Regions from separate parts of the Streptomyces sp. NPDC057010 genome, predicted to be linked through region 2. Evidence: predicted binding sites of a transcription regulator. Region 2 holds the regulator's gene; the other holds the start of a gene.
The links. The regulator HrcA, encoded in region 2, represses chaperone genes, less so after heat shock. The targets are predictions, from matches to a motif close to TTNGCACTCNGNNNNNCNGAGTGCNAA.
Positions count from the first base shown of each region.

Region 1: a site for HrcA is predicted at 2,586-2,612, ahead of groL (chaperonin GroEL). Genes of this name have one in related genera too.

Region 1 covers NZ_JBHUSC010000034.1:9,710-15,383, forward strand. Annotated here, with positions in the region: SAM riboswitch class I at 93-250, shown strand; gene thrC (threonine synthase) at 268-1,542, shown strand; gene ACFTXQ_RS24920 (MoaD/ThiS family protein) at 1,576-1,854, shown strand; gene ACFTXQ_RS24925 (cold-shock protein) at 2,252-2,458, shown strand; gene groL (chaperonin GroEL) at 2,779-4,398, shown strand; gene ACFTXQ_RS24935 (Uma2 family endonuclease) at 4,470-4,967, opposite strand; gene ACFTXQ_RS24940 (phosphoribosylanthranilate isomerase) at 5,179-5,674, shown strand, end outside.
Region 2 covers NZ_JBHUSC010000050.1:3,426-9,099, reverse strand. Annotated here, with positions in the region: gene hemW (radical SAM family heme chaperone HemW) at 1-772, shown strand, start outside; gene ACFTXQ_RS29610 (Uma2 family endonuclease) at 873-1,427, shown strand; gene ACFTXQ_RS29605 (DUF3097 domain-containing protein) at 1,433-2,233, opposite strand; gene ACFTXQ_RS29600 (MBL fold metallo-hydrolase) at 2,262-2,987, opposite strand; gene hrcA (heat-inducible transcriptional repressor HrcA) at 3,133-4,149, shown strand; gene dnaJ (molecular chaperone DnaJ) at 4,150-5,289, shown strand; gene ACFTXQ_RS29585 (nitronate monooxygenase) at 5,436-5,674, shown strand, end outside.

The sequences.
Region 1 (5,674 bases), on a different contig from region 2:
AGTCTTGAACAACGCGAAGGACCACCGCATGCCGGGGGTCCTCGCGCACAAACGCACCGGCGCGCCATAGAGCGCGTGTGCCGGTGCCATACCGCTCATCCAGAGGGGCAGAGGGACACGGCCCGTTGAAGCCCCGGCAACCCTCCAGTCGGTTCTCGCGATGCGTCTTGGACGCACCCCCGCGAGGTCCCCGGCTAGGGAAGGTGCCAATTCCGTCTCATGGCGAAGTGCGCCATGGGGAAGATGAGGAGAAAGGGCCTCGCCATCATGGCTGCACAGACTGTCGCCACCTCTGTTGATCTCGGACCCGCCACGGGTCTTTCCTGTCGCGAGTGCGGCACCCGCTTCGAGCTCGGCCCCATCTTCGCGTGCGTCGAGTGTTTCGGACCGCTGGAAGTCACCTACGAGCTCCCCACCGGTGACCCCGAGGCCCTGCGCGCCGCCATCGAGGCCGGCCCCAACAACATCTGGCGCTACGCGCCGCTGCTGCCCGTCCCCGCGGACGTGGCCGACAAGCCGAGCCTGAACCCCGGCTTCACCAAACTCGTGGACGCGGAGAACCTGGCCAAGGCGCTGGGCGTCACCGGCAAGCTCTACGTCAAGGACGACTCCGGCAACCCGACGCACTCCTTCAAGGACCGCGTCGTGGCCATCGCCGTCGAGGCCGCCCGCGCCTTCGGCTTCACCACCCTCTCCTGCTCCTCCACCGGCAACCTGGCCGGCGCCGTCGGCGCCGCGGCCGCCCGCGCCGGCTTCCGCTCCTGCGTGTTCATCCCGCACGACCTGGAGCAGGGCAAGGTCGTCATGGCCGGTGTCTACGGTGGCGACCTGGTCGGCATCGAGGGCAACTACGACGACGTCAACCGCTTCTGCTCCGAGCTCATCGGCGACCCGCTGGGCGAGGGCTGGGGCTTCGTCAACGTCAACCTGCGCCCGTACTACGGCGAGGGCTCCAAGACCCTCGCGTACGAGATCTGCGAGCAGCTCGGCTGGCAGCTCCCCGACCAGATCGTCATCCCGATCGCGTCCGGCTCCCAGCTCACGAAGATCGACAAGGGTCTGCAGGAGCTGATCAAGCTCGGTCTCGTCGAGGACAAGCCGTACAAGATCTTCGGCGCCCAGGCCGAGGGCTGCTCCCCGGTGTCCACCGCCTTCAAGGCCGGCCACGACGTGGTCCGCCCGCAGAAGCCGAACACCATCGCCAAGTCGCTGGCCATCGGCAACCCGGCGGACGGCCCGTACGTCCTGGACATCGCGCGCCGCACCGGCGGCTACGTCGAGGACGTGACCGACGAGCAGGTCGTCGAGGCCATCAAGGTCCTCGCGCAGACCGAGGGCATCTTCGCCGAGACCGCGGGCGGCGTGACCGTCGGCGTAACGAAGAAGCTCATCGAGAACGGCCAGCTCGACCCGACGCTGACCACCGTCGTCCTGAACACCGGTGACGGCCTCAAGACCCTGGAGGCGGTGGCCGCGGACAGCGGCCAGACCGCCACCATCCGCCCGAGCCTGGACGCGTTCCGCGCCGCCGGCCTGGCCTGACCCTCCCCTGCACACCGGAAAGGCAGTAGCGCCATGAGCGTCAACGTCCGCATCCCCACCATCCTGCGCACCTACACCGGCGGCCAGGCCGAGGTGCCCGCCGAGGGCGAAACCCTGGCCCAGGTCATCGCGTCGCTGGAGAAGAACCACCCGGGCATCGCGGCCCGCGTCCTGGACGACCAGGGCAAGCTGCGCCGCTTCGTCAACGTGTACGTCAACGACGACGACGTGCGCTTTGAGGGCGGGCTGGAGGCGGCGACGCCGGACGGCGCCGGCGTTTCGATCATTCCGGCCGTCGCGGGCGGCTGCTGATCACCTTCCGGGTGACACGCGCAAACCAGAATTGCCCCCTCCGCTAAAAGCGGAGGGGGCAATTCTGCTTGATTGGGCGCGGTAGAGTTGGGGAAGTCCCCTCCGCTGTTCTTGCCCGCCGCATATGAACGGGCCGTGTGAGGGTCGACATCGGGTCAATGTGCAAGTGCGGTATGGGGCTTTGGCGCGATATGCCGGGCCCGAGTTGCCCTGGAATATGCCAAATTTTCACTCTATTTCAATGTATCCGTGTGTCCAGAATTCTCGTCGGATTGACCTGTTGCAGACAGCACCGGCGCAGATACATTCAGCCTCGGTCGACGCGTTCCGACGCAAGTTCTGACCCGGGAACGCGAAGTGCGCTCCCGCGCAAGGGCCAGTAATAGGGGAGTTAGGCATGGCTCAGGGCACCGTCAAGTGGTTCAACGCGGAGAAGGGCTACGGCTTCATCGCGGTCGACGGTGGTGCGGATGTGTTCGTCCACTACAGCGCCATCCAGATGGACGGGTACCGCACCCTTGAAGAGGGTCAGCGGGTCGAGTTCGAGATCTCGCAGGGCCAGAAGGGTCCGCAGGCGGACATGGTCAAGCTCGCCATCGGCTAGTCCTGGCGCGATCGACCGCCGACGCGACAGCGTTGATTCAAGACGTACGAGGGGCCCACATCCTGGACACGGGATGTGGGCCCCTCGCGCGTCGCCGGTGTGTTCACTGGGGTGTTCCCCCAAGCCGCTTGCACTCGGGGGGGTCGAGTGCTAATCATTGGCGTTAGCACTCTCCAGGTGAGAGTGCTACTGAACGAGGACCGGGTCGGTGAGGCCCGCAGGGTCCGGCGGGAAGGAACCGCCGGGCACGCAGGCCGTCCGTCGCGGGCGCGGGCGCGGTCCTGGGAGCAATCCACCGCTGTCCGGGAGGACCACTTCAGATGGCCAAGATCATTGCGTTCGACGAGGAGGCCCGGCGCGGTCTCGAGCGTGGCATGAACCAGCTCGCCGACGCCGTCAAGGTCACCCTTGGCCCCAAGGGTCGCAACGTCGTCCTTGAGAAGAAGTGGGGCGCGCCCACGATCACCAACGACGGTGTCTCCATCGCCAAGGAGATCGAGCTCGAGGACCCGTACGAGAAGATCGGCGCCGAGCTGGTCAAGGAAGTCGCCAAGAAGACGGACGACGTCGCCGGCGACGGTACGACCACCGCGACCGTGCTCGCCCAGGCGCTCGTCCGCGAGGGCCTGCGCAACGTGGCCGCCGGCGCCAACCCGATGGCCCTCAAGCGCGGCATCGAGAAGGCCGTCGAGGCCGTCTCCGGCGCCCTGCTGGAGCAGGCGAAGGATGTCGAGACCAAGGAGCAGATCGCTTCCACGGCCTCCATCTCCGCCGCCGACACCCAGATCGGCGAGCTCATCGCCGAAGCCATGGACAAGGTCGGCAAGGAAGGCGTCATCACCGTCGAGGAGTCCCAGACCTTCGGTCTGGAGCTGGAGCTCACCGAGGGCATGCGCTTCGACAAGGGCTACATCTCGGCGTACTTCGCCACCGACATGGAGCGTATGGAGTCGGCTCTCGACGACCCGTACATCCTGATCGTCAACTCCAAGATCGGCTCGGTCAAGGACCTGCTGCCGCTCCTGGAGAAGGTCATGCAGTCCGGCAAGCCGCTGCTGATCATCGCCGAGGACGTCGAGGGCGAGGCCCTGTCGACCCTGGTCGTCAACAAGATCCGCGGCACCTTCAAGTCCGTCGCCGTCAAGGCCCCGGGCTTCGGTGACCGCCGCAAGGCCATGCTCGGCGACATCGCCATCCTCACCGGTGGCACGGTCATCTCCGAGGAGGTCGGCCTCAAGCTCGAGAACGCGGGCCTGGACCTGCTGGGCCGCGCCCGCAAGGTCGTCATCACCAAGGACGAGACCACCATCGTCGACGGTGCCGGTGACAGCGACCAGGTCGCCGGTCGCGTGAACCAGATCCGCGCCGAGATCGAGAACTCCGACTCGGACTACGACCGCGAGAAGCTCCAGGAGCGCCTCGCGAAGCTGGCCGGCGGCGTGGCCGTCATCAAGGCCGGTGCCGCGACCGAGGTCGAGCTCAAGGAGCGCAAGCACCGCATCGAGGACGCCGTTCGCAACGCGAAGGCGGCCGTCGAGGAGGGCATCGTCGCCGGTGGTGGCGTGGCCCTGCTGCAGGCCTCCTCCGTCTTCGAGAAGCTGGACCTCTCGGGTGACGAGGCGACCGGCGCCAACGCCGTGAAGCTCGCCCTGGAGGCCCCGCTCAAGCAGATCGCCGTCAACGGTGGTCTCGAGGGTGGCGTCGTCGTGGAGAAGGTCCGCAACCTGACCGTCGGCTGGGGCCTGAACGCCGCGACCGGCGACTACGTCGACATGATCGCCGAGGGCATCATCGACCCGGCGAAGGTCACCCGCTCTGCCCTGCAGAACGCGGCGTCCATCGCGGCCCTCTTCCTCACCACCGAGGCCGTCATCGCCGACAAGCCGGAGAAGGCCGCCGCCGCTCCGGGCGGCATGCCGGGCGGTGACATGGACTTCTGATCGGCCCCTGGCTGATCGGCTGTTCTCGAACGAGGGCGGCACCCCCCGTGGGGGTGCCGCCCTCGGGCGTTTCAGAAGCCTGTCGTGTCGATCGTGAAGTCGAATGGCTTCGGAACGTACAGCGGCTCGCCGAACGAGACCGTCGTACGGGAGCGGTACCCGTGCGGGGAGGGGTCCCAGAAGCAGGTGATCTCCGCATCCTGCATGTCGACGACCAGGTAGATGGGAACGAGCAGGCCGTACACCTCCAGCTTGTCGTTCCAGTCCGCGTCCTTGGTGGAGACGGAGGTGAACTCGCCGACCAGTGACAGAGCCGCTGCGTCTGCGTGCAGACCTTCTTCCTCGAAGGCCGCCTCGTCCGCGACGTACAGGCCTGGTCCGTAACCGCGCTCCGCTGCCGGGAACCGGAACAGGAAGGGTGACGTATCCGCGAAGTGCCCCTCGGGGACGTGGGCCTGGAGCTGCGCGCGGAGCAGACGCATACGACGGGAGTAGCGCAGTTTGGAAAACGGCGACACGATGATCTTCCCCCGGATGAGCTCGGCCTTGAAGCCGTCTGGCGTCTCCATCTCCGCGACTGTGTGCAGGAGAGTCTCGAATGATGGCGGCGACAGGCTCTCTATCGGTGTGGCCCGGTCGGTCATGATCGTCACCGTCGTCCTCCGGATGGCATGCTGTGCCCTGATCGTGTGCCTCGTCCCAGGCTAGCGGCGGGAAGACCGCATGCCCGGCCTATGGGACGCATCGCCGTGGGCAGGCATGGTTTGGTTGACTGCTGCCATGACGGACGGGACGAGCGTGTTCATCAAGATCTGCGGGCTCAAGACGGCGCGGGACGTCGAGGTCGCCGTGGCGGCCGGGGCCGATGCCGTCGGGTTCGTCTTCGCGCCCGGCAGTCCGCGTACGGTCGATGCCGCCACGGCGCGGGCGCTGGCGGCGCTGGTGCCGGATTCGGTGCTCACCGTCGGGGTGTTCCGGCGGCAGTCGGTGGCGGAGGTGCGCCGGTTCGCCGAGGAGAGCGGCGTACGGGGTGTGCAACTGCACGGTGAAGAGGGGCCCGAGGATTTCGCGGCGCTGCGCGCCGAGGGCCGGACGCTGCTGCGGGCCACCGCCGAGCACGTGGAGCGGTGCGGGGAGTACGGCGAGGACCTGCTCCTGATCGACGCCCCCGACCCCGGCTCCGGCAAGCCGTGGAACTGGGGCTCCGCGGACTTCACCGCGCCCGAGGGGCGCTGGCTGCTGGCCGGCGGGCTGACCCCGGCGAACGTGCGGGAGG
Region 2 (5,674 bases):
CTTCGGCATGCAGAGCGCCCGGCAGCACGTCCTGAAGGTGCTGGACCGCACGCACACCCCCGGGCGGCCCGAGGCGTGCGTCGCCGAGGCCCGGGCGGCGGGCTTCGAGCACGTCAACCTCGACCTGATCTACGGAACCCCGGGCGAGTCCGACGACGACTGGCGGGCTTCTCTGGAGGCCGCGCTCGGCGCCGGGCCCGACCACATCAGCGCCTACGCGCTCATCGTCGAGGAGGGCACCCAGCTCGCCCGCCGGATCCGCCGCGGCGAGGTCCCGATGACCGACGACGACGTGCACGCCGACCGCTACCTGATCGCCGACGAGGTCATGGAACGGGCCGGGTACTCCTGGTACGAGGTGTCGAACTGGGCCACCTCGGAAGCCGGCCGCTGCCTGCACAACGAGCTGTACTGGCGCGGCGCCGACTGGTGGGGCGCCGGCCCCGGTGCCCACTCGCACGTGGGCGGGGTCCGGTGGTGGAACGTCAAGCACCCCGGCGCCTACGCGGCCGCCCTGGCGGAGGGCCGCTCCCCGGGGGCGGGGCGCGAGCTCCTCTCCGCGGAGGACCGCCGGGTCGAGCGGATCCTGCTGGAGCTGCGCCTGGTCGACGGGGTCCCGCTGTCCCTGCTGACCCCGGCGGGCCTGGCGGCTTCCGGCCGCGCCCTGGCCGACGGCCTGCTGGAGACGGCCCCGTACGAGGCCGGGCGCGCGGTCCTGACCCTGCGGGGGCGGCTGCTGGCGGACGCGGTGGTGCGGGACCTGGTGGACTGATCACTCCCGGGAGTGAATCGCTGCGAAGTGGGGCGGGTGCGGCCTAGCCTGTTCGTAGCCTTCTGTCGCAAGCCCGGCGGCAGAAGTGGAGGGCACGGAGATGACCGCTGTGGACGATCGCCGGATGACCGAGTACTTCGAGAGCTTCGAGGCTCCCGAAGGGTTCAAGGTCGAGCTCCTCAGGGGGGAAATCGTGATGATGGCCGGGCCGGACGTGGTCCACAACCTGATCGTCTTGTTCGTACAGCGACAGATCCCCATGGATCGCTGGTACCCGCTCCAGACGCAGGACGTGGACATTCCGGCGGAATCGTCCGAGCCGCAGCCTGACCTCGTGGTCCTCCCGATCGAGGCAGCGCCGGAGTCGGGCCGTCTGCTGCCCGCCGGGGCCCTGGCGATGGTGGTCGAGGTCGTCTCCAAGACCAGCAAACTGCGCGACTACGTGACCAAGCGCTCCATCTACGCGGGCGGCGGCATCCCCGCCTATCTGATCATCGACCCCTTCCAGGCCAAGTGCGTGGTGCTCACGGAACCCTTCGGTGCCGGAGAAGAGGCCGACTACCGGAACGAGTGGACCGGCAAGTTCGGTGAACCGGTACCGCTCGACGTTCTCGGCGTCACGCTCGACACCACCGAGTTCAGCACCCTGCCGTAGCCCGGTCAGGGCGCCGTGACGAAGTCGATCAGCTCCTCCACCCGCCCCAGCAGGGTCGGCTCCAGATCGCGGTACGAGGTCACCCGGGACAGGATGTGCCGCCAGGCGGCCCCCGTGTTCTCGGGCCAGCCCAGCGCCCGGCAGATGCCCGTCTTCCAGTCCTGGCCGCGCGGGACCGCCGGCCACGCGCCGATGCCCAGCGCCGACGGCTTCACCGCCTGCCAGACGTCCACGTACGGGTGGCCCACCACCAGGACGTCCGGCGAGGTCACCGACGCCGCGATACGGGATTCCTTCGAGCCGGGGACCAGGTGGTCCACCAGGACGCCGAGGCGGGCGTCCGGGGCCGGGCCGAACTCCGCCACGACCGCCGGGAGGTCGTCGATGCCCTCCAGGTACTCCACCACCACGCCCTCGATGCGCAGGTCGTCACCCCAGACCCGCTCCACCAGCTCGGCGTCGTGCCGCCCCTCGACGTAGATCCGGCCCGCCCGCGCCACGCGCGCCCGGGCGCCGGGGACTGCGATCGACCCGGAGGCGGTGCGGGCCGCGGCCGCCGGCGCCCGGGACGGGCGGACGAGGGTGACGACCGCCCCCTCCAGCAGGAAACCCCGCGGCTCCATCGGGAACACCCGCCGCTTGCCGAACCGGTCCTCCAGGGTCACCGTGCCCGCCTCGCAGGCCACCACCGCGCCGCAGAAGTCCGTACCGGCCACCTCGACCACCAGATCGGGTTCGGCCGCCACCTCGGGCACGGCCTTGGGGCGCTTCCGCTGCGGGGTCAGGTCGGGGGAGTACTCGCGCATCCGGCCGACACTAGGAGAGCCGCGGCCGTCATGCCCCCGACACGCCGAAACGGGCCGCCAGTGTGGCGCGTTGCGCACGCACGAAGCCCGCGTCGACCACCGCTCCGTGACCCGGCACGTACAGCGCGTCCTCCCCGCCCAGCGACAGCAGCCGGTCCAGGGCGGCGGGCCACTGCCGGGGCACGGCGTCCGGGCCCGCCTGCGGCTCCCCGGACTCCTCCACCAGGTCCCCGCAGAACACCGTCTCGCGCTCGCCCGGCACGAAGACGGCCAGGTCGTGCCCGGTGTGCCCCGGCCCCACGTTCGCCAGCAGCACCTGCACCCCGCCCAGCTCCAGCGTCCACTCGCCCGACACCAGGTGCTTCGGCGGCACCAGCAGGTCCACCGCCTCGGCGGCCTCGGCCTCCGCCAGGCCGTGGCGGACCGCGTCGCCGCGCAGCTCCTCGGCGCCCGTCGACAGCAGGGCGTCCAGCCCGACCGCGCCGTAGAACTCCGCGCCCGCGAAGGCCGCTCCGCCCAGGACGTGATCGAAATGGGCGTGCGTGAATGCGATATGGGTCACGTGCCGGCCCGTCAGCCGCTCCGCCTCGGCCCGTACCGCGGCGCCCTCCCGCACGCACGAACCGGGATCGACGAGGAGCACCGAGTCGTCCCCCACCACCAGTCCCACCGTGCAATCCCACACCGGAAGCCGCCTTCGGCCGGTCCGCCCGGTCAGCCGTTCCCAGCCCGCCTCTTCCCAACGCACGTCCATGCCGCGACGCTACCCTGGCGGGCCTCCCTTGCCAGGGTCTGACTACCCGGCCGTACACTGAGCGGGGGATCTCTGGCACTCGAACGATCAGAGTGCCAGTCGACAGGCAGCGAACTAGGCAACGGACCAGCTGGAGGTGTGCGCGATGCTCAGCGAACGCAGACTCGAAGTGCTGCGCGCCATCGTCCAGGACTACGTCGGGACGGAGGAGCCGGTCGGCTCCAAGGCGCTCACCGAGCGGCACCGTCTCGGCGTCTCGCCCGCCACCGTGCGCAACGACATGGCCGTGCTGGAGGAAGAGGGCTACATCGCCCAGCCCCACACCAGCGCCGGCCGGATCCCCACCGACAAGGGCTACCGCCTCTTCGTCGACAAGCTGGCGGGGGTCAAACCCCTGTCGTCGCCCGAGCGCCGGGCCATCCAGAACTTCCTCGACGGCGCCGTCGACCTCGACGACGTCGTCGGCCGCACCGTGCGGCTGCTCGCGCAGCTCACCCGGCAGGTCGCGGTCGTCCAGTACCCCTCGCTGACGCGCTCCACCGTGCGCCACGTCGAGCTGCTGTCGCTGGCCCCGGCCCGGCTGATGCTCGTCCTGATCACGGACACCGGGCGCGTCGAGCAGCGGCTGATCGACTGCCAGGCACCCTTCGGCGAGGCCTCGCTCGCGGACCTGCGGGCGCGGCTCAACAGCCGGGTCGTCGGCCGCCGTTTCACCGATGTCCCCCCTCTCGTCCAGGACCTCCCCGAATCCTTCGAGGCCGAGGACCGCGGCACCGTCTCCACCGTGCTCGCGACGCTCCTCGAAACCCTGGTCGAGGAAGCCGAAGAGCGGCTGATGATCGGCGGCACCGCCAATCTCACGCGCTTCGGACACGATTTTCCCCTGACGATCAGGCCGGTGCTCGAAGCGCTGGAGGAGCAGGTCGTGCTCCTCAAGCTGCTGGGCGAGGCCAACGAGTCGGGAATGGCCGTACGGATCGGGCATGAGAATGCCTACGAAGGACTGAACTCCACGTCCGTGGTGTCGGTCGGTTACGGTTCGGGCGGCGAAACAGTCGCCAAGCTCGGCGTGGTCGGACCGACCCGCATGGACTACCCCGGAACGATGGGAGCGGTACGCGCAGTGGCACGTTACGTCGGACAGATCCTGGCGGAGTCGTAAGTGGCCACGGACTACTACGCCGTTCTCGGCGTGCGCCGCGACGCATCGCAGGATGAGATCAAGAAGGCGTTCCGGCGGCTCGCGCGCGAGCTGCACCCGGACGTGAACCCCGATCCCAAGACGCAAGAGCGTTTCAAGGAGATCAACGCCGCCTACGAGGTCCTCTCGGACCCGCAGAAGAAGCAGGTCTACGACCTCGGCGGCGACCCGCTGTCCTCCTCGGGCGGTGGCGGCGGCGCGGGCGGTTTCGGCGCGGGCGGCTTCGGCAACTTCTCCGACATCATGGACGCCTTCTTCGGCCAGGCCTCGCAGCGCGGCCCGCGCTCGCGGACCCGCCGCGGCCAGGACGCCATGATCCGCCTCGACCTGGAGCTGGACGAGGCGGCCTTCGGGACCACCAAGGACATCCAGGTCGACACGGCCGTCGTCTGCACCACCTGCTCCGGCGAGGGCGCCGCCCCCGGCACCTCCGCGCAGACCTGTGACATGTGCCGCGGCCGCGGTGAGGTCTCGCAGGTCACCCGGTCCTTCCTGGGCCAGGTCATGACCTCGCGCCCCTGCCCCCAGTGCCAGGGCTTCGGTACCGTCGTCCCGACCCCGTGCCCCGAGTGCGCGGGCGACGGCCGGGTCCGCTCCCGCCGCAGCCTCACGGTCAAGATTCCGGCCGGCGTCGAGAACGGCACCCGGATCCAGCTCGCGGGCGAGGGCGAGGTCGGCCCCGGCGGCGGCCCCGCCGGCGACCTCTACGTGGAGATCCACGAGCTGTCCCACCCGACCTTCCAGCGGCGCGGGGACGACCTGCACTGCACGGTGACGATCCCCATGACGGCCGCGGCCCTGGGCACCAAGTGCCCGCTGGAGACGTTGGACGGCATGGAGGAGATCGACATCCGGCCCGGCACCGGCTCCGGGCAGTCGATCCCGCTGCACGGGCGCGGCGTCACGCACCTGCGCGGCGGCGGCCGAGGCGACCTGATCGTCCACGTCGAGGTCACCACCCCGACCAAGCTGGACGCCCAGCAGGAGGAACTGCTGCGCCAGCTGGCGAAGCTGCGCGGCGAGGAGCGGCCGATGGGTCAGTTCGCGCCGGGGCAGCAGGGCCTGTTCAGCCGTCTGAAGGACGCCTTCAACGGCCGCTGACGGACACGGGATCCGATCACCGAGCCCGGCCGGGGGACGCCCCCGGCCGGGCTCCGTGCATCCGTTCCGGCCACGCCGGGAAGCGGACTATGCCAGGCGAATGCCGTGATTCGGTCCCCTGAGCGGGACATGGCACGATGCAGTCCATGTCCTCCGCACCGAACGGTCTCTCTCCCCATCCGATCGTGCAGGCTCCCATGGCGGGCGGCGCCTCCTGCCCGCCCCTCGTCGCCGCCGTGTGCGAAGCGGGGGCACTGGGGTTCCTGGCCGGCGGCTACAAGACCGCCGACGGCATGTACCAGGAGATCAAACGGGTGCGCGCGCTCACCCGGCGCGCCTTCGGCGTCAACCTCTTCATGCCGCAGACCGGTTACGTGGACCCGGC